DNA from 4 places in the Marinomonas sp. 63XJN7_7_ISO-PGPR-S23-202 genome. Region 1 is predicted to be linked to each of the others. Evidence: predicted binding sites of a transcription regulator. Region 1 holds the regulator's gene; each other region holds the start of a gene.

Region 1 (4,461 bases):
GATGCATCAGCCGTAAAACATTACGTAGACTCACCAGACATCACACTAACAGCGGACAATATTCGTTATTTAGATAAACAGCAGTCACTTACGAGTACAGGAAATGCAAAAATATACTCAACACAAGGCGAAACATCTGCCGATGTCATTGTCACTTATATCAACACAGAAGAAGTTAAAATGACAGGATCTGTAAGAGGACAGTATGAAGCAACACATTAAGGTATGTACTTTCTTAGCCGGCTTATTCGTAAGCCAATGGGTACTAGCGCTTCCAGATGATACAAGCAAACCATTAAATATACAGTCCAATCAAGCCCATTTTGATCAAAAAACAGGCGAAGCCGTCTATACAGGTGACGTATTTGTAAAACAAGGTTCGATTGAAATTCAAGCCCAGTATCTGAAAGTCATCACCAATCCTAAGACGCGTAAATTCACCGAACTCATTGCAACGGGCCACCCTGCCAAATTTAGCCAACAAATCGATTGGCAAGGTAATATGATGATTAGTCGTGGTAATAAAGTCATCTATAAAACCGCTCAGTCCAAAGTGGAAATTTTTGGGGACGGCTACTTAAACAGAATGGATGACAAAATCACCGCCGACCATATTGTCTACTACATCAAAAATGGCACCTTCAGCGCCGAGAAAGAAGGATCAGGCCGAGTTTCCATGACGCTACAGCCACAAACCGAAAAAAAACAAGCATCACCACAGAAAAAAGAGAAGTAAATGGCCGTTTTAGAAGCAAAAAATCTCGCAAAAAGTTATAAAAAACGCCAAGTGGTTAAAGATGTTTCCCTCTCTGTCGAATCAGGCCAGGCGGTTGGCTTACTCGGACCGAATGGCGCGGGTAAAACAACCTGTTTTTATATGATCGTTGGCATGGTCACCAATGACGCCGGCGGCATCTTTATCGATGGCCAGGACATCACCAAATATGCCATGCATACCCGTGCTCAAAAAGGCATAGGCTATCTCCCGCAAGAAGCGTCTATTTTTAGAAAAATGTCGGTAGAAGACAACATTTACGCCATTCTTGAAACACGAAAAGAGCTTAATAGAGCCCAAAGAAAAGAGCGATTAGAAAGCTTATTAAAAGAATTTCATGTTACTCACATTCGCTCTAACTTGGGTATGGCGCTGTCTGGGGGGGAGCGTCGCCGAGTTGAAATCGCCCGGGCACTCGCGATGAACCCCAAGTTCATATTACTTGACGAGCCATTCGCTGGTGTGGATCCTATTTCAGTGGGCGATATAAAGCTCATTATCAGGCATTTACAAGAAAGTGGTATTGGTGTGTTAATTACCGACCACAACGTCAGAGAAACTCTCGACATCTGTGATAAAGCCTACATTGTTGGTAATGGACACATCATCGCATCAGGGGATGCCGATACCGTTATCAACAACGAACAAGTGAAAAAAGTCTACTTAGGTGACGACTTCCGCTTATAACCTCTTATTTTTGCAACTCAAAGGGAGTAACATGCATAACTTGTTCCATCTTTCTTACTTTCAACTTAACGATAAAAGAGTTGCTCTATGAAGCAGTCTTTACAATTAAAGCTTGGTCAACAACTGACCATGACGCCACAGTTGCAGCAAGCCATTCGTTTACTGCAGCTTTCAACGTTGGATCTTAAACAGGAGATCCATGAATTTTTAGAGTCTAATCCGCTACTGGAAATTGATGATGAGGAATACACTTCTAGTGATGCCCCATCAGCATTGAAAGAACGCGATAGTGATAGCGACAACACACACGCGTCTGAAAAAAAGGTTGAGTCAAACAGCAGCGAAGAAGCAAAGGTCGAATCAGAATGGACCGATAGTATTCCAGAAGAGCTATCCATTGACAGCGATTGGGACGATACCTACCAAAATTCAGCAGCGTCTGTCAGCCACTCCAACAGCTATGAAAATGATGGGGATTTTGAAAGTCGTAACGCACCAGAAGAAAGCATTCAAGACCATTTAATTTGGCAGCTCAACCTCACCCACATGTCAGATAGGGATATTGAGATTGCTTACGCCATCATTGAGTGTGTTCAGTCCGATGGGTATTTAAGCATTTCCCCAGATGAAATTTGGGAGTCATTGACCTCTGAACTTGAAGACCTTGAGCTTGATGAGGTCATTGCGGTTCAACACCGCTTACAACGTTTTGATCCCGTTGGTGTATGCTCTATTGATCTGCGTGATTGCTTGTTAGTTCAATTAGAACTGTTCCGCGAGCACCCTTTGTATAAGAGCACCTATAATTTAGTAGACAACTATCTCCCTCTGCTTGGTAATCGAGATTTCACTCAATTAAGCCGAAAAACAAAACTAAAGGAAGAATCGCTCAAAGAAGTGATTGAACTGATCCAGCAACTTAATCCTCGACCAGGGTCCATCATTGACACGGACGATACCGATTATGTTATCCCCGATGTGTCTGTACGAAAACGCAATAACGTCTGGCAAGTTGAACTGAATAATGACGCTCTGCCACCGGTTAAGATAAACGAAACCTACTCCGCCATGGCAGCAACAGCTTCCACATCAGAAGATGTCACGTACATCAAAAACTCCTTGCAAGAAGCAAAATGGTTCATGAAAAGCTTGCAAAGCCGCAATGAAACTTTACTAAAAGTCACTAGTTGCATTGTGAATCGACAGATCGACTTCTTCGAACTCGGTGAAGAAGCTATGAAACCTATGGTGCTTCATGATGTCGCAGAAGAGGTCGGCATGCATGAGTCTACTATTTCTCGAGTAACCACACAGAAATACATGCATACTCCTAAAGGCATTTTTGAGCTGAAATATTTTTTCTCCAGTCATGTCAATACCGCTTCTGGAGGGGAATGTTCTTCGACCGCTATTCGAGCTATGATTAAGAAGCTCGTTAGCGAAGAACCAGCCAAAAAACCGCTTAGTGACAACAAACTAGCCAGTATTTTAGCGGAACAAGGTATTCAGGTTGCTAGGCGAACTGTAGCAAAATATCGTGAGGCGATGAATATTCCGCCTTCCAATGAACGCAAACGACTCATCTAATACGGATACATTTCTTTATGCCTTTGAAATCTATATTAAAAGCTGAACTCGTTATCGCCAAACAAGATATTATCAGCAAGAAACGCGTACTAGAAAGTATTGCTGAAGTTGCATCAAACCGGTTACATTGCGACAACGAAGCAGTTTATGATGCATTACTAGGACGTGAAAAACTTGGCAGTACTGGCATAGGCAATGGCATTGCCATCCCCCATTGCCGTTTGGAGAGTGCCAACCACACAGCTCTAGTTGTCATGTCATTGCAATCCGCCATTAATTTCGACTCCGTGGACAAGAAAAATGTGGATTTAATTTTTGCTTTGATTGTGCCGCCAAGCGAATGCGACAACCATTTATCGACCCTATCAGAAATTGCCGAGCTGGCGCAATCTACCGAAAAACTCAATAAATTAAGAGCGGCCGAGACCAATCAAGCCCTTCTTACTGAGTTAGAATCATTATTGAATTAGATTTAATCTTAATTAAGGAAAAAGGTATGTTGGAAGAGTCTGTCACCATTATCAACAAACTTGGCCTTCATGCACGAGCCGCAGGAAAACTAGTCGAAACCACTTCTCGCTTTTCTTGCGATGTTACCATCGAGAAAGACGGGCGTAATGTCGATGGTAAAAGCATTATGGCAATGATGATGCTAGCTGCTGGCAAGGGCACGGACATCACCATTAAAACCAATGGTGAAGATGAAGAAGATGCCATCAAGGCCATTATTGCATTAATCAATGATCGCTTTGGGGAAGATGAATAAGGACAACAATGCCAGATAAAAATACACTCGCCCACCTACAAACGGTCACAGAGTCTTTAGAGTCTGGCGCCACATTACAAACGCGCTATTTATTAAATGGCGCTTTACCCGCACAAGATGTTGCTAGCCTTTTAGAATCCTCTCCCCCTAAAGAACGTAAGCAGCTTTGGGAACTCATTGAAGACAAAAACCAAGGCGAGGTTCTTCAATACCTAAACGAAGACATACGCCTACAGTTTCTAGAGAATATGAGCACCCAGCGGGTGGTTGCCGTATCTGAACACTTTGAAAGCGATGATTTAGCCGACTTACTGCAACACCTGCCAGACAAGGTGGTAAGTGAAGTCCTCTTATCCATGCCTCCTCAGGACAGACTAAGAGTTGAGGCCTTATTAAGCTACTCGGAAGACTCCGCCGGTGGCTTAATGAACACAGACACCATTACCATTCGCCCTAACGTCACCTTGGACAGAGTATTTCGTTACCTTCGACAATATAAACAAATTCCTGACATGACAGATAGCCTGTTAGTTGTCAGCCGCTCAAACCGACTTTTGGGAACGCTTCCCTTAGCCAAACTCCTAGTCTGTGATACAAAAACCACTGTACGAGACATTATGGAGACAGACCACACCGCCATCCACTC
Region 2 (4,461 bases), 210 kb from region 1:
TTGCTTATTATCGAGCTGATAAAGCCTTCTTTGATGCCAGTTTATTAAAAGGGCTGCCATTGGGTGTGAAGGACATTATTGATACCGAGGAAATGCCAACGGAAATGGGCTCATCGATTCATGCTGGACGACAGCCAGTTGAAGACGCAACCTGTGTCGCCTTAATTCGTGCTGCGGGTGGCATAGTGTTAGGGAAAACCGTTACGACAGAATTTGCTTATTTTAAACCGGGAAAAACCAAAAATCCTGCCGATTTAGAACGTACACCGGGTGGCTCGTCTAGTGGTTCTGCTGCTGCCATTGCTGACAACATGGTGCCAATGGCGTTGGGTTCTCAAACCGCAGCGTCGGTGATTCGTCCTGCTGCTTATTGCGGTACCATTGGTTACGTAGGAAGTCGTGGCGAATTTTCATTACGCGGTGGTCAGCCATTGGCGCAGTCGCTTGATTCACTGGGGCTGTTTGCGCGTAATGTCGAAGATATTCAGCTACTGCGCGCGATCTTGTTGCGTCAGCCTGTTTCTATTAAAGCGAGCGAATCAATAGCGCCAAAATGCGTATTGGTCTGTCATGGAGAATCGGTCGGTGAGACGTCACCAGCGATGGAAAGTGCTACACAAAAGGCTGTAGATAAGCTCAAGGCGCAAGGCGTCAAAGTGGTTGAGTTGGATGCTGGTAATCGCATAAAAGACATGGTGAACCACCATATTAATATCATGGCCTGGGAAGTGTGTCGTAACTTAGTGATAGAATCCTTTCAGCCAAACCAACTAAGCGACCCATTAGCCACTTTGATGGAACAAGGTCTTACTATGGATCGTTCAAGTTATGTCGCGTCATTGGAGGCAGTGCAAGCGTGTCGAGATTGGTTATGGCGTTATGTGCCAAAGGCTGATGCCATCTTAGCGCCAGCCGCACCAGATATCGCACCGCTAGGTCATGCAGCCACTGGGGCACCACACATGAGTCGTCCTTGGCAAGCTATGGGGCTTCCTGTGATTAACGTACCGGGCATGAAAGATGAAAATGGCATCCCTTTAGGATTGCAGCTTATCGGTAAAGTACGTGAAGACGATGACCTATTGAGCCATGCTAGCTGGTTTAAAGAACTGTTAAATTAAGTTGTCTTGCTCTGATAATAAGTGTGGCTTATTCGATTTATGCTATCTAATGAATAGGGACGCTAAACTTATGGTTACTTTTCACTAGAGAAATACGTGTTTTAGTGTCCCTGTTTAGATCAATATTTCGATAAGGTTTTCATCGTATTAGAGAGTGTTGATCTTTTGAGGATAAAAAAATAAGCCGCAAAATATGATTGAACGAGCTTAATTACGCTTGGCTTTTTCGCCACTGTCTTGGAGAGACCCCTTTGACTCGCTTAAAGGCGCGAGATAGTTGTGATGCGTCTGAAAACCCCCAACGATAAGCCACTTCCGTAATTGATAATGGTTGTTGCATTGCATCCGCAGTAAGCATGTCTTCACAGCATTTTTCGATGCGCATCTGCAAAATAAATTGAGCTACGCTGAGATTCTCTTCAGAGAAAAGTCGATAGAGTGATCTTTTCGACATGTTCATGGCGTTTGCTATATGGTCTGGACTAAGGTTTTCTTCGGTCAAAAGGCGCAATATGTGCTGTTTAGCTCGTTCTTTCATCAAAGACGCTGAGTCACTATTTGTATGCTCAAGGGAAGGTTTGATTAACGCGCTAATGGCGTACTGCAATGCATCGCCATCTTCCTGAAAAGAGGGGTTTTGGTAATCAGTATTGGCCAATTGACGTAACATAGTCAGTAACATTTGACTGCTGGAACGGTTCTGAGCAATTTTGGTGATTCGGTGTTGTGCGTGTATAGAGCATAAACTGTCAACATAAGCTTTTGGTAAATGCACGGACATTTGTTGTATTAGGCCTTGGGGATGCATGTCGTAAGGCAAAGACGAATCAATAAGCGCAATTTCGCCTGGTAACAATAGGTCTTTGTTATTCGACCAAGAAAACCCCATGGTGCCTTGCTTTTGTAGAATGACAAAATAGTGTTTGTCGTCTTGGCTCGTTGACTTTGAGCGGACTATCTTTTCTGCATTGGTTTCGATGTGAACCACATCCAAACCGTTATGATCATCCAGTCTCATATTGCCGATAAAAGGGATGTTGCGATGTGGTTGAGTGTCAAAATTGCCGCAAATAGAGTGTACAGAGTGTTCCCAGCGATCTAAGTCGAGCATTTCTTTCTCCCATTATGCATGGCTCTCTAGAGATCGACTTATTGATGTATAAGTACCTTAAAAGTCATGCGAATTTAGTTGAAATATAAACTATTTCAGCAAGTATTGTTCCAACTAAATTCACATGATGTCAAGGTCTAATCTTTTGCAGTTTTCTCTTGGTTTTTAGTAGCACATGATCACGGATTTGACTTCGGTATAGTCATTGATGAATTCACGGCCAAACTCTCGGCCGACACCGGATTGTTTAGTGCCCCCAAATGGCACAGAAGGGTCAAGGATAGAGTGCATATTGACCCAAACTGTACCAGACTCAATTTTCGGGATCATTCGCATGGCTTGAGATAAGTTATTGGTCCAGATACTGCTGCTTAAACCAAATGGCGTATTATTGATTAGATCAATTAACTCTTCTTCGTCTTCATAAGGCATAAAGCTAATGATTGGTCCAAATGTCTCTTCTTGCATGAGTGTTTCATCAACGCTGGATGCTTGCACTATCGTAGGCTCAACAAAAAAACCTTCGCCCTCAATGGCTTTGCCGCCGTGTAAGACTCGGCTTTCTTTGTGGGCAATTTCTAAGTATTCGCAAACCTTGTTGAATTGCGGTTCGTTAGAGAGGGGGCCGAAATAAACACTTTCATCAAGCGGAGAACCAATTTTGGCTTCACTCAATTTTTGTGCGAGCTTCGTTGTTAATTCGTCAAGGCGAGAGGAGTGAACATAAACACGTTCTGGTGCGGCACATACTTGGCCTTGATGTATGTAACCCAACTGAAAAAGGCCGCCAACAACCCGATCAATATCCGCATCTTTTAAAACTGCAGCGGTGTTTTTGCCACCTAGCTCTAAAGTGCAGCGAGTCAGATCAGCGGAAGCTGTTGCGCTAATTTTCTTGCCTGTCGCGACAGAACCGGTAAAAGAGACTTTGCGAACTTTAGGGTGTTGGATAAGTTGTCCACCAACATCGCCTTTGCCATTTACTATGTTAAGAACACCGTCTGGTACGCCAGCTTCTTTTGCTAATTCAGCAATACGCAGAATAGTCAGCGGTGTGAACTCACTTGGTTTAAGAACAATGGTACAACCAGTACAAAGTGCCGCGCCGATTTTCCAACAGGCAATCATGACCGAAAAATTCCAAGGTAAAATACCGGCGACGACGCCAATGGCTTCTCTGCGAGTGAAAGCACTGTATTCTTCCCCTTGCATAGAAGGAAAAGACGGCGTCATGGTTTCGCCATTTATTTTAGTGCTCCAACCAGCGAAATAACGCAAGAACATCGCGCTTTGTTGCACTTCAAACATGCGTGAAAGGTGGATGGATTTGCCGCTACACAAGGTTTCTAATTGGGCAATTTCTTCCCCGTTCTGTTCAATTAAATCCGCCAGTTTATTGAGGATAACGCCACGTGTATAAGGGGATGTTTTCCCCCAAGTACCTTTAAATGCTTGGTAGGAGGACTCTATTGCCGTGTCGACCTCTTGAGCTGTGGCGCAGTGAATTTTAGAAATAATGGCTTCTGTCGCAGGGTTGATAATATCGAATGTACCACTGGCAGGCGTTTGAGCATTTTTAGTGTAGCTTGATTGGCCATTAATGAACTGACCATGTTCTTGTTTCAAAAAGCCTTGGGTAGCATCTAATAATGGAATGTCTGACATAATGTTATTGCTCCTTAATTTGAAGAATTTAGTGTGAAGTGCGCGCCGCGCTCGCCAATCATCATGGCAACGGCGTTGGTGTTACCACTAGGTACTTGTGGGCAAATAGAGAGATCCACCACTCGAAGGTTTTTGGTGCCGTGAACTTTGAGTTCTAAGTCAATGACAGAGTCACTACGAGACACTCCCATTTTGCATGTGCCGCCGGGGTGGTAGACGGTTTTGATATTTTGACGCACAAAGGTTTCCAACGCGTCTGTGTCATCGATAGCAATGTTATTTGGCTCGACCACCTTCTTGATGATGTTTTTTAATGCGGGTTGCTCCATGGCTTTTAGGCCCATTTGAACCGCGCGAATTTGGTTTTTTACATCATCGGGGTGTGACAAAATTTGAGCATCAATTTCGACTAAGTCGCTTGGGTTATTCGATTTTAAGCGCACTTCTCCACGGGATTTAGAGCGTAGATGGCCCACCTTGATCGAAACGCCATGACCTTCTGCCTCGGGCTTTTCGCCTGGGGTGTTGTCAAAATTATCAAGCAGAGGAAGGAAGTGAAATTGA
Region 3 (4,461 bases), 1.8 Mb from region 1:
AATTCAGGCGAACTTTGCTGCGTAGCTAGCAGCCATACTCGCTTTAGCTCTTATTCTTTTTTCTATTCGTTATTTTTATCAAATGTCTGTTTGAGGGATTCCTATGCTCGCAATCATCATCTACGCCTTTGGAGTTATGTACAGTCCTGGTCCGGCCAATATGCTCGCGCTTTTTGCTGGGATTAATGGTCAAGGCTGGCGTGCTTTTCTGTATTGTGTTGGTGTGGGGCTTGCTATGTTGATCTTGTTTTTACTGATCGGCTATCTTGGTAGTGAGATTATTCCTAAAGAATATCAATCGGTTATTGCTGTTGTAGGCGGACTGTATATTGCCTATCTTGGCGTAAAAATTCTCAAAGCGAGCTTCCAAAAAGAGTCGTCTACAGCCCAAGAGACGTCGGTGAGTTTTAAAACGGGATTGGTATTGCAGCTTTGTAACCCCAAATCGCTGGTCGCCATCGTGCCCATTGTGACCGTGCAGTTCCCGCGAGCGCACATTGAAGGTGGACAGATAGCACTTTGGTCAGTGGGGCTTTCCATCATGGCTTGTGGCGCACCGAGTGTCTATTTGTTGGCGGGGGCGCGTCTTAAAAAAGCGGCAATGAACCCCAAGGTGATGGCTTGGATCAATCGTGTGATGGCCTGTTTACTCTTCTATGTGGCTTATCGCTTTATTATGAATCTGTAAAATACACAGAGCACACTGATAATCACAATACAGATGTGCTGTATTGCATTCTGTGTGCTTTTGAAAGGGGTTGTCTGCGTCTGTTGGGCTGGTGTGAATGCGCTTAGTATTGTTCATTCACTCATCTCATTTGGCAAGCGAGGTTGATATGATCATCATTGCGTTACTGCATCATTTTGCTCATTGTTTTGAACGCTACAGCACACGAAAAAAGCTCAGTGCGTTACCCCATGATTTACGTAAAGACCTTGGCATCATGCAAGACCGCTTCGAAGCTGAAGTCGCCAAAGGGAATGTCTTTACCTTGATGAAGGAATTAAGCTCGTTATCAACAATAAACCTACGTGACAAGCGTAAATAAGCACGGCTTGTTGCAACAACCTGTATGGATGAGACCCTAAGCGCTTGTCGTGAATCACAAGCGCTTAGGGAAGGTGAATTCTTTGGTTTGTAGTTACGACACAAAGGGTTTTAATCTTTACTGTCAGCGCCTATTTTATGGATGGAAAGGTCAGCACCATTGTATTCTTCCTCCTCGCTTAAGCGTAACCCACTAACGGCTTTAACCGTGCCATACACCACCAAACCACTGACGACGGCGATTCCTATGCCAGTCAAAGAGCCGATAAGTTGAGACATAAAGCTAACATTGCCCACCCCGCCTAATGATTTTAGGCCAAAGATACCTGCTGCCAGACCGCCCCAGGTTCCGCAAATACCATGTAAAGGCCATACACCAAGCACGTCGTCTATGTGTTGGTATTTTTGTTGGATGAGTGTGAATAGCTTGGTAAATAGGGCACCCGCGATCAGGCCAGTGGCCAATGCGCCAATGGGATGCATGATGTCTGATCCAGCGCAGACGGCAACGAGACCCGCGAGAGGACCATTGTGAATAAAACCAGGGTCTTTGTTGCCTAGAACCATGGCCGCGATAATCCCGCCGACCATCGCCATTAGAGTATTGACAGCCACTAACCCACTGATGCCATTCATTGTTTGTGCTGACATCACATTAAAGCCAAACCATCCAATACAGAGAATCCACGCGCCTAGTGCTAGAAAAGGAATATTGGAGGGCGCAAACGCAACTAATTTGCCATGTCTAAAACGACCATTACGAGTACCTAGTAACACGATGGCAACCAGAGCAACCCAGCCACCAAACCCATGCACGACAATAGACCCTGCGAAATCATGAAATGGCGCGCCATATTGATGAGCTAACCAGCTTTGAAAACCATAGTTTCCGTTCCATACCAAACCTTCTAAGAAAGGATAAGCAATTCCGACGATGATGGCTGCGGATATCAGCATAGGGTAAAACTTCGCGCGTTCTGCTACGCCACCGGAAATAATGGCGGGGATGGCTGCCGCGAATGTCATGAGAAAGAAAAATTTTACCAAGGCGTAACCACTGTTTTGTGACAGCGTGGCGGCGCTTTGGAAAAAACTTATACCATAGGCTATGTGATAACCAATGAAAAAATAGACCAGTGCGGAAACGGCAAAATCCGTCATGATTTTGACGAGCGCATTGACTTGGTTTTTGTGGCGTACGGTGCCCACTTCTAAAAATGCAAAGCCCGCATGCATGGTAAACACCATGATGGCGCCGAGAAGAATAAAAAGTGTATTTGAATTGGAAATCAGCATGTCTACTGCACTGTTTGTGACTGTCACGAAGCGCCCCTAAGTTAATTGCACCGAATAAGTGCTAAAAATTTTTATTTTTGCTCTTTTTTAGAACCGAATTAACGATAAATGATTGAATATTTACCTGGAAGCACTGTTTTAAGCAATTTTCATTCCATATTTGCATTATATTGGTGCTTTTTTGTTGGTGGCTGCACCATCTGGGTGGATGTAAATTGACTGGGGGAGGGTGGATGTAAATTGAGAAAGGGTAATGTTGATCTAAATACCGCCACCTTCGTTGCATCGCAACATCGCAGGGATACTTGAATGTGAAGCCCCATTCAGGTGCAGCATCTCTGGAAAGGGCTAACGCATCTGAGTTGGTGTATTACGCGATTTTATCGGATGTGGAGAGCCTCTCCTGTAGGTAAATCTTTTCTATCAAAGAGAAAAACACCGCTCAAACCAGTGCTTACCATAAGGCGTCTCAGTATTTACAGAATTAAATATTGAAAACGATATTGATAATGAATATCATTTGTTATGTTTTGTTATCACTCCGGAGCCAGTCGTGGAAAGTTCAGTACAGCAGAAAGTAATCGATTTTTTACAGGTCGGCGGGCCTGTTGTTTGGATTCTAATCGGGTTTTCCGTTATTGCTTTGACCATTGTGCTGTTGAAATTATGGCAGCTGTCGTCATTGCGAGCAGAAAGCCGGAAAACCGTCGATCAAGCGTTGGTCGCTTGGCGTAAAAAAGAGGGCGAGCAAGCCCTTGAATTGCTTGATGAAAAACGTCCAATCGATTCGCTGGTTGGCTTCTCCATGCGCTCTTTGCAAGCTGGCAATATGGATGTGAGTTTGATCCGGGAAGAAGTTGAGCGCTTGGCGATAAATCAATTGAACCAGTTACGTTCCTACCTTCGTCCCTTAGAAATTATTGCTAGCTTGAGTCCTTTATTAGGCTTGCTCGGTACGGTTCTGGGGATGATTACGGCTTTCCAGCAAATGCAAGGGGCGGGTAACCAGGTCGATCCCTCGGTGTTGTCTGGTGGTATTTGGCAGGCCTTGTTGACGACAGCCGTTGGCTTGGCGGTGGCGATTCCTGTGGTGAGTTTACATAGCTGGCTTGAACGTAAAATCGAGCGTATTGCTCATAATATCAATGATGCGGTAACGCAAGTATTCACCAGTAAGGAAGCGGAGCGTTTGGTAGCGAAAGCCGCCAAAGAGGTTTTGCATGCCGCTTAACCTGAGTCAGCCAAAGCGTAAGCAGGCGATTAGTCTAACGCCACTCATTGATGTGGTGTTCATTTTATTGTTGTTTTTCATGCTGACATCCAGCTTTGTGCCATGGCGTAGTGTGAATACGCCGCTTTCGGTGCCTGCTCATGATACCGCCACGCCAGATAAAGACGACTTTTTGGTGCTGACGCTCAAGCAAAATGATGGGCGAGTTTGGCTGAATGGTGTTGCCCATTCTTTAGCGGACACGGCTTGGTTAAGTTCGATGATTAAAGCACACAAAAAGGGCGTGTTCGCGATTAAGGCTGACAATGAGGTGAACTTGCAAAGTTTAATGAACTTGGCTGATCGCTTAAAAGTCAATGGGGCGAAAACCGTGTCCATTGCCAATGCTTTTTCGGGTCAGACCACGCCATGAAAATAGATCAAATGTTTGCGTTAAAAACCAAGTCTGATGATGACAGTTTGGTGCCTTTGATCAATGTCGTTTTCTTGATGTTGGTGTTTTTTATGGTGGCGGGGCAAATTCGTAAGGCTGATCCGATCCCCATTGTTCCACCGACTTCCATTAGTGAAAACCGTCCCAAATCGGATCCCAACGTGTTGATTGTTGTTGGTGCGGATAAGCGTATTTATTTGGATGACAACTTGGTAAAGATCGATGCGATTAAACCGTATTTAGAGAGGAAGTTCGCACAATCTTCTAATAAAGAGGCGTTCTGGGTGCAAATCAAAGCGGACGGTTCTGTTCCAGTGGAAGCATTGCGTCCTGTGTTTAGCCAGATTCGTTTATCTGGGTTAACAAAAGTCAGCTTAGCAACACAATTAGCAAAAGGGTCATGATGATTTCCAAACGTCATTGGTTAGTGGCTGGGGGGATAGCGGTTTCTCT
Region 4 (4,461 bases), 1.8 Mb from region 1:
TATCTTTCCGGCTGGTGAGGTCTCTCGTATCTCACCCAGTGGCGTAAAAGACCAGCGCTGGAATGAAAACTACTTAAAACTGGCGAAAAAGACCAACAGTCCAATTTTACCCGTGCATATTGGTGGTCGTAATTCCATGATGTTTTACACCAGCTCTATTTTGTATCGTCCTCTGTCTACGATTCAATTACCAAATGAAATGTTTCGTCAGCGCAATCGTAAGATTCCAATGCAAGTAGGCCAGGCAATACCGGTTCAAGAGTTGTCCAAGCTGCCATTGAGTGATAAAGAGAAGAATAAACTGGTCAAACGCCATTTATATCGTATTGCCAAAGGTAAAAAGCCCCTATTAAAAACAGAAAAGACGGTTGAACATCCACAAAATCGCCAGTCAATTAAAACCGAATTGAAAAAAGCGGAACACCTGGGCTCAACCAAGGATAATAAACAAATCTTCTTAGTGGATTACGACCCTATGTCCGTCACTATGAAAGAGATCGGCCGCTTACGTGAGATCGCGTTTCGCAAGGTCGGAGAAGGAACGGGGGAACGCTCAGATTTAGATAAGTATGATCAGTATTATCGCCACCTGGTTTTATGGGATGAAGAAGCACTTGAAATTGTTGGGGCCTATCGCATTGGCGAAGTGGCTCGCTACATGAAAGAAGACGATCAAAACCGTATTTACAGTGCAGAACTCTTCTCTTACTCCTGCGATATGGAAGCCTATTTTGAGCAGGGCATTGAATTGGGTAGAAGTTTTGTACAGCCCAAATACTGGGGCATGCGCAGTCTGGATTACTTATGGTATGGCATTGGCGCCTACTTGAAGCGCCATCCAGAAATTCGTTACATGTTTGGCCCAGTGAGCTTAAGTAATAGCTATCCGCAAATAGCGAAAGACTTGATCGTCAGTTTTTATAAAAAATACTTTCCTGACACAGAGTACCTAGCTCGCTCCTTTAACCCCTACCAAGTCTCTCAAGAGCACCAAGATATCATCTCGGGGCTGTTAAAAGGCGAGCGTTACGAAGAAGATTTTCGCACACTAAAAGAGCAATTGGGTCATTTGGGTGCCAGCGTTCCGACTTTATTCAAGCAATATTCGGAACTGTGCGAGCCCGGTGGCGTTCGCTTTCTAGACTTTGGCGTGGATGTCGACTTCGGCTATTGCATTGATGGTTTGGTGTTAGTCGATCTTACTAAAGTCAAAGAAACCAAGCGTAACCGCTACTTGGGGGATTAATAAACAATTGCTTAATCCCTAGACATCAATGATGATGACCATGGGTGTGGTGGTGTCGACCATGTTTATCATGATGACGTTTGACCACAATCTTATAGGTGATTTTGACCAACAACATTAAGACCAACACAATGAGGACAATGGCTTCAGGGCTCATCACATGACTCCTCTTACTCTATATTTGTTTTTTACTTCTCAATAGTAAGTATAGTCAAAAAAATGCCCTAAACTGTTTGTTTTTTAAACGGTCATGCACTAAGTTATGGCAAAAGGGTTATTTGCTTATAAACTATAAGAGACCTATGCATGAGGTCGCGAGCAACAGTCTCTTAGGGGTGTGGCGCATAGTACTGAGACTCAGGAAATGACTCTCACTTCTTTATTTCTTAACGTGACAGTGAATACTATCTGGCGCAGGTCTTGCTAGAACTTGTTCGATACCTTAGCTGTCACTTCAAAAATGAACATAGGAGCTGGAAATGATCGAGAAAACCTATTTAAAGACAAAACCAGAATGTAAAGTAAAGTTTGCGCTTCCCGCTGACAAAGTCAGTGGAGCAAAATCCGTCTCAGTGGTCGGTGATTTTAATAACTGGGATAGCAAAGCCAACCCGATGCGCAAACAAAAATCAGGACTATTTGCTTCTACCCTGAACTTGCAAGTGAATAATGCTTATCAGTTTCGCTATGTCATTGACGGTGAAAAATGGCTTAACGATGACATGGCTGACGATTATGTTCCCAGCCCTGTCAGCCTTGATAACAACTGCGTGCTCAGCCTATAAGGCAACAAATAAATATTTTTTATGCCTTTCCTACTTCCGACACTAAGAAAGGCATAAAGTACTATCCTACTGTTTAAAAAGATGTTTCTTCATCTTTTTAGGGCTTTTTTGCGCCTTTTTCTCTATTCCCTCCCTCTCTTCATTAACAACCTCTCACAAAGACGGGCTGCAATTTATAGCTAAAATGTGTACAATTGCTTTTTATTAAACGCGCGTTTAATAAAAAATAACGTGCGATTCTTTTTATAGAAAACAAAGTACCTGTGAGACTAAAGAAAAAGGTGTTTATCCTCCAGTACGAGAAAACACTATTAATTTTTTTGAGACCTTTTTCGAGGTAGCCAACGCATCCGTTAGAAAAGTTGTCTCTACGATAAACCAAACTACAAGAGAGGTTTACCATGGCACATCAGCAGCAATACATTCACGGCCGCTACTATGCATCCACCAGTGGAGAGCACTTCGATACCTTAAATCCGGCAACGGGTGAAGTGATCGCCACCATAGAGCATGCAGGCCAAGCAGAGCTTGATGCCGCCATTGCATCAGCAAAAGAAGGCCAGAAAGTATGGGCCGCGATGAGTCCTGTTGAACGCGGCCGTATTTTGAAAAGGGCTGCTGAACTACTACGTGAGCACAACGAAGAGCTGGCTCGTTTAGAAGTGCTAGACACGGGTAAACCACTTCAAGAAGCCATTTGTGTTGATATCGAAACCGGAGCGGATGTCATTGAGTATTACGCCGGACTAACCGATAAAATCCAAGGTGAATACCAAGACTTAGGAAACGGTAGCTTCTACTACACACGTAAAGAGCCATTGGGCATCTGTGCGGGAATAGGCGCTTGGAACTACCCTATTCAAATTGCCTGTTGGAAATCTGGCCCAGCCTTGGCAGCAGGCAATGCAATGATCTTTAAACCATCAGAAGAAACCCCATTAACCGCCCTGAAACTGGCCGAAATCTATACGAAAGCAGGTTTGCCCGATGGGGTATTCAATGTTGTCCAAGGGGATGCACGTACTGGTCAGCTGATCACCAGTCATCCTGAGATCGACAAAGTTTCCTTTACGGGAGAAGTCGGCACAGGTAAAAAAGTCATGTCCGCGTCAGCCCAGTCTCTAAAAGACGTGACCATGGAATTGGGCGGAAAGTCGCCGATGATCATCTTCCCAGACATGCCGATCGACCAAGCCGTTTCAGCCGCCATGTTGGCAAATTTTTATACACAAGGCGAAGTCTGTACCAACGGTACCCGAGTGTTTGTCCATGCCGACATACTAGACGCGTTTACCCAAGAGCTTAAAGCCCGTACTGAAGCCATGGTCATTGGCAACCCAATGGACATGGAAACCCAAGTGGGCGCGTTGATCTCTAAAGATCACATGAAGAAAGTTCTTGGTTATATCGATGCGGCAAAAGAAGCCGGAGCCACCTTGCTGTGCGGCGGCTACCAAGTCACGGAAAATGGTCTAGAAAACGGAGCATTTGTTGCACCAACCGTCTTCACGGATTGTACCGACGACATGCCACAAGTGCGTGACGAAATTTTTGGCCCAGTAATGTCCGTACTGAGCTTCACCGATGAAGACGAAGTCATCGCCCGCGCCAATGACACCGAATATGGCTTAGCCGCTGGCGTGTTCACCAAAGACATTGCCCGTGCTCACCGTGTGATTGCACAGATGCAAGCCGGTATCTGCTGGATTAACTCATGGGGTGCCTCTCCTGCAGAAATGCCAGTTGGCGGCTATAAGAGTTCTGGGGTAGGACGTGAAAACGGTATTCAAACTCTATACCACTATACCCAAACCAAGAGTGTCTTTGTGGATTTGAACGACATCCCCAACCCATACTAACCTGGAGGAAAAATGGCAAACGAAATGTATGACTACATCATCGTCGGCGCAGGCTCCGCAGGCTGTGTGCTGGCGGATCGCTTAACCGAAAGCGGCGACAACAAGGTACTGCTATTGGAAATGGGCGGCTCTGATAAGAGCGTCTTCATCCAAATGCCAACCGCCTTATCGTATCCGATGAATACAGAAAAATACGCTTGGCAATTCCACACAGAAAAGGAACCAGGCCTGGACAACCGTGAGATGCATTGCCCGCGAGGCAAAGTCTTAGGTGGCTCCTCATCCATTAATGGCATGGTCTATGTTCGAGGTCACGCTTGCGATTTTGACCAATGGGAAGAAAACGGTGCCAAAGGCTGGAATTACCAAGCCTGTCTGCCCTATTTTAAAAAAGCCGAAACTTGGTCCGGTGGAGCGGATTTATACCGTGGTGGCAATGGGCCATTGCATACCAACAACGGCAATGACATGACCTATAATCCGCTTTACCAAGCCTTTATCGAGGCCGGTGCCGAAGCAGGTTATGGCAAAACAGACGATTACAATGGTCAACGCCAAGAAGGCTTTGGCC

Evidence for each region. The regulator sigma-54, encoded in region 1, starts transcription at its own class of promoters, with help from an activator protein. The targets are predictions, from matches to a motif close to TGGCACNNNNNTTGCTNT.
Region 2: a site for sigma-54 is predicted at 2,328-2,345, ahead of feaR (transcriptional regulator FeaR). Genes of this name have one in related genera too.
Region 3: a site for sigma-54 is predicted at 2,484-2,501, ahead of AC0VYG_RS21740 (ammonium transporter). Genes of this name have one in related genera too.
Region 4: a site for sigma-54 is predicted at 1,656-1,673, ahead of AC0VYG_RS21655 (isoamylase early set domain-containing protein). Genes of this name have one in related genera too.

Annotation. Positions count from the first base shown of each region.
Region 1 covers NZ_CM149677.1:2,892,925-2,897,385, forward strand. Annotated here, with positions in the region: gene lptC (LPS export ABC transporter periplasmic protein LptC) at 1-222, shown strand, start outside; gene lptA (lipopolysaccharide transport periplasmic protein LptA) at 206-736, shown strand; gene lptB (LPS export ABC transporter ATP-binding protein) at 737-1,462, shown strand; gene AC0VYG_RS13450 (RNA polymerase factor sigma-54) at 1,550-3,049, shown strand; gene AC0VYG_RS13455 (PTS sugar transporter subunit IIA) at 3,067-3,519, shown strand; gene AC0VYG_RS13460 (HPr family phosphocarrier protein) at 3,546-3,815, shown strand; gene mgtE (magnesium transporter) at 3,824-4,461, shown strand, end outside.
Region 2 covers NZ_CM149677.1:3,105,376-3,109,836, reverse strand. Annotated here, with positions in the region: gene AC0VYG_RS14450 (amidase) at 1-1,121, shown strand, start outside; gene feaR (transcriptional regulator FeaR) at 1,333-2,232, opposite strand; gene AC0VYG_RS14440 (NAD-dependent phenylacetaldehyde dehydrogenase) at 2,398-3,897, opposite strand; gene AC0VYG_RS14435 (GMC family oxidoreductase) at 3,912-4,461, opposite strand, start outside.
Region 3 covers NZ_CM149677.1:4,720,863-4,725,323, reverse strand. Annotated here, with positions in the region: gene AC0VYG_RS21755 (AraC family transcriptional regulator) at 1-29, shown strand, start outside; gene AC0VYG_RS21750 (LysE family translocator) at 104-688, shown strand; gene AC0VYG_RS21745 (hypothetical protein) at 786-1,049, shown strand; gene AC0VYG_RS21740 (ammonium transporter) at 1,160-2,371, opposite strand; gene AC0VYG_RS21735 (MotA/TolQ/ExbB proton channel family protein) at 2,898-3,575, shown strand; gene AC0VYG_RS21730 (ExbD/TolR family protein) at 3,565-3,987, shown strand; gene AC0VYG_RS21725 (ExbD/TolR family protein) at 3,984-4,412, shown strand; gene AC0VYG_RS21720 (energy transducer TonB) at 4,409-4,461, shown strand, end outside.
Region 4 covers NZ_CM149677.1:4,701,002-4,705,462, forward strand. Annotated here, with positions in the region: gene olsF (bifunctional ornithine lipid synthase OlsF) at 1-1,246, shown strand, start outside; gene AC0VYG_RS21650 (hypothetical protein) at 1,272-1,403, opposite strand; gene AC0VYG_RS21655 (isoamylase early set domain-containing protein) at 1,726-2,031, shown strand; gene betB (betaine-aldehyde dehydrogenase) at 2,433-3,890, shown strand; gene betA (choline dehydrogenase) at 3,903-4,461, shown strand, end outside.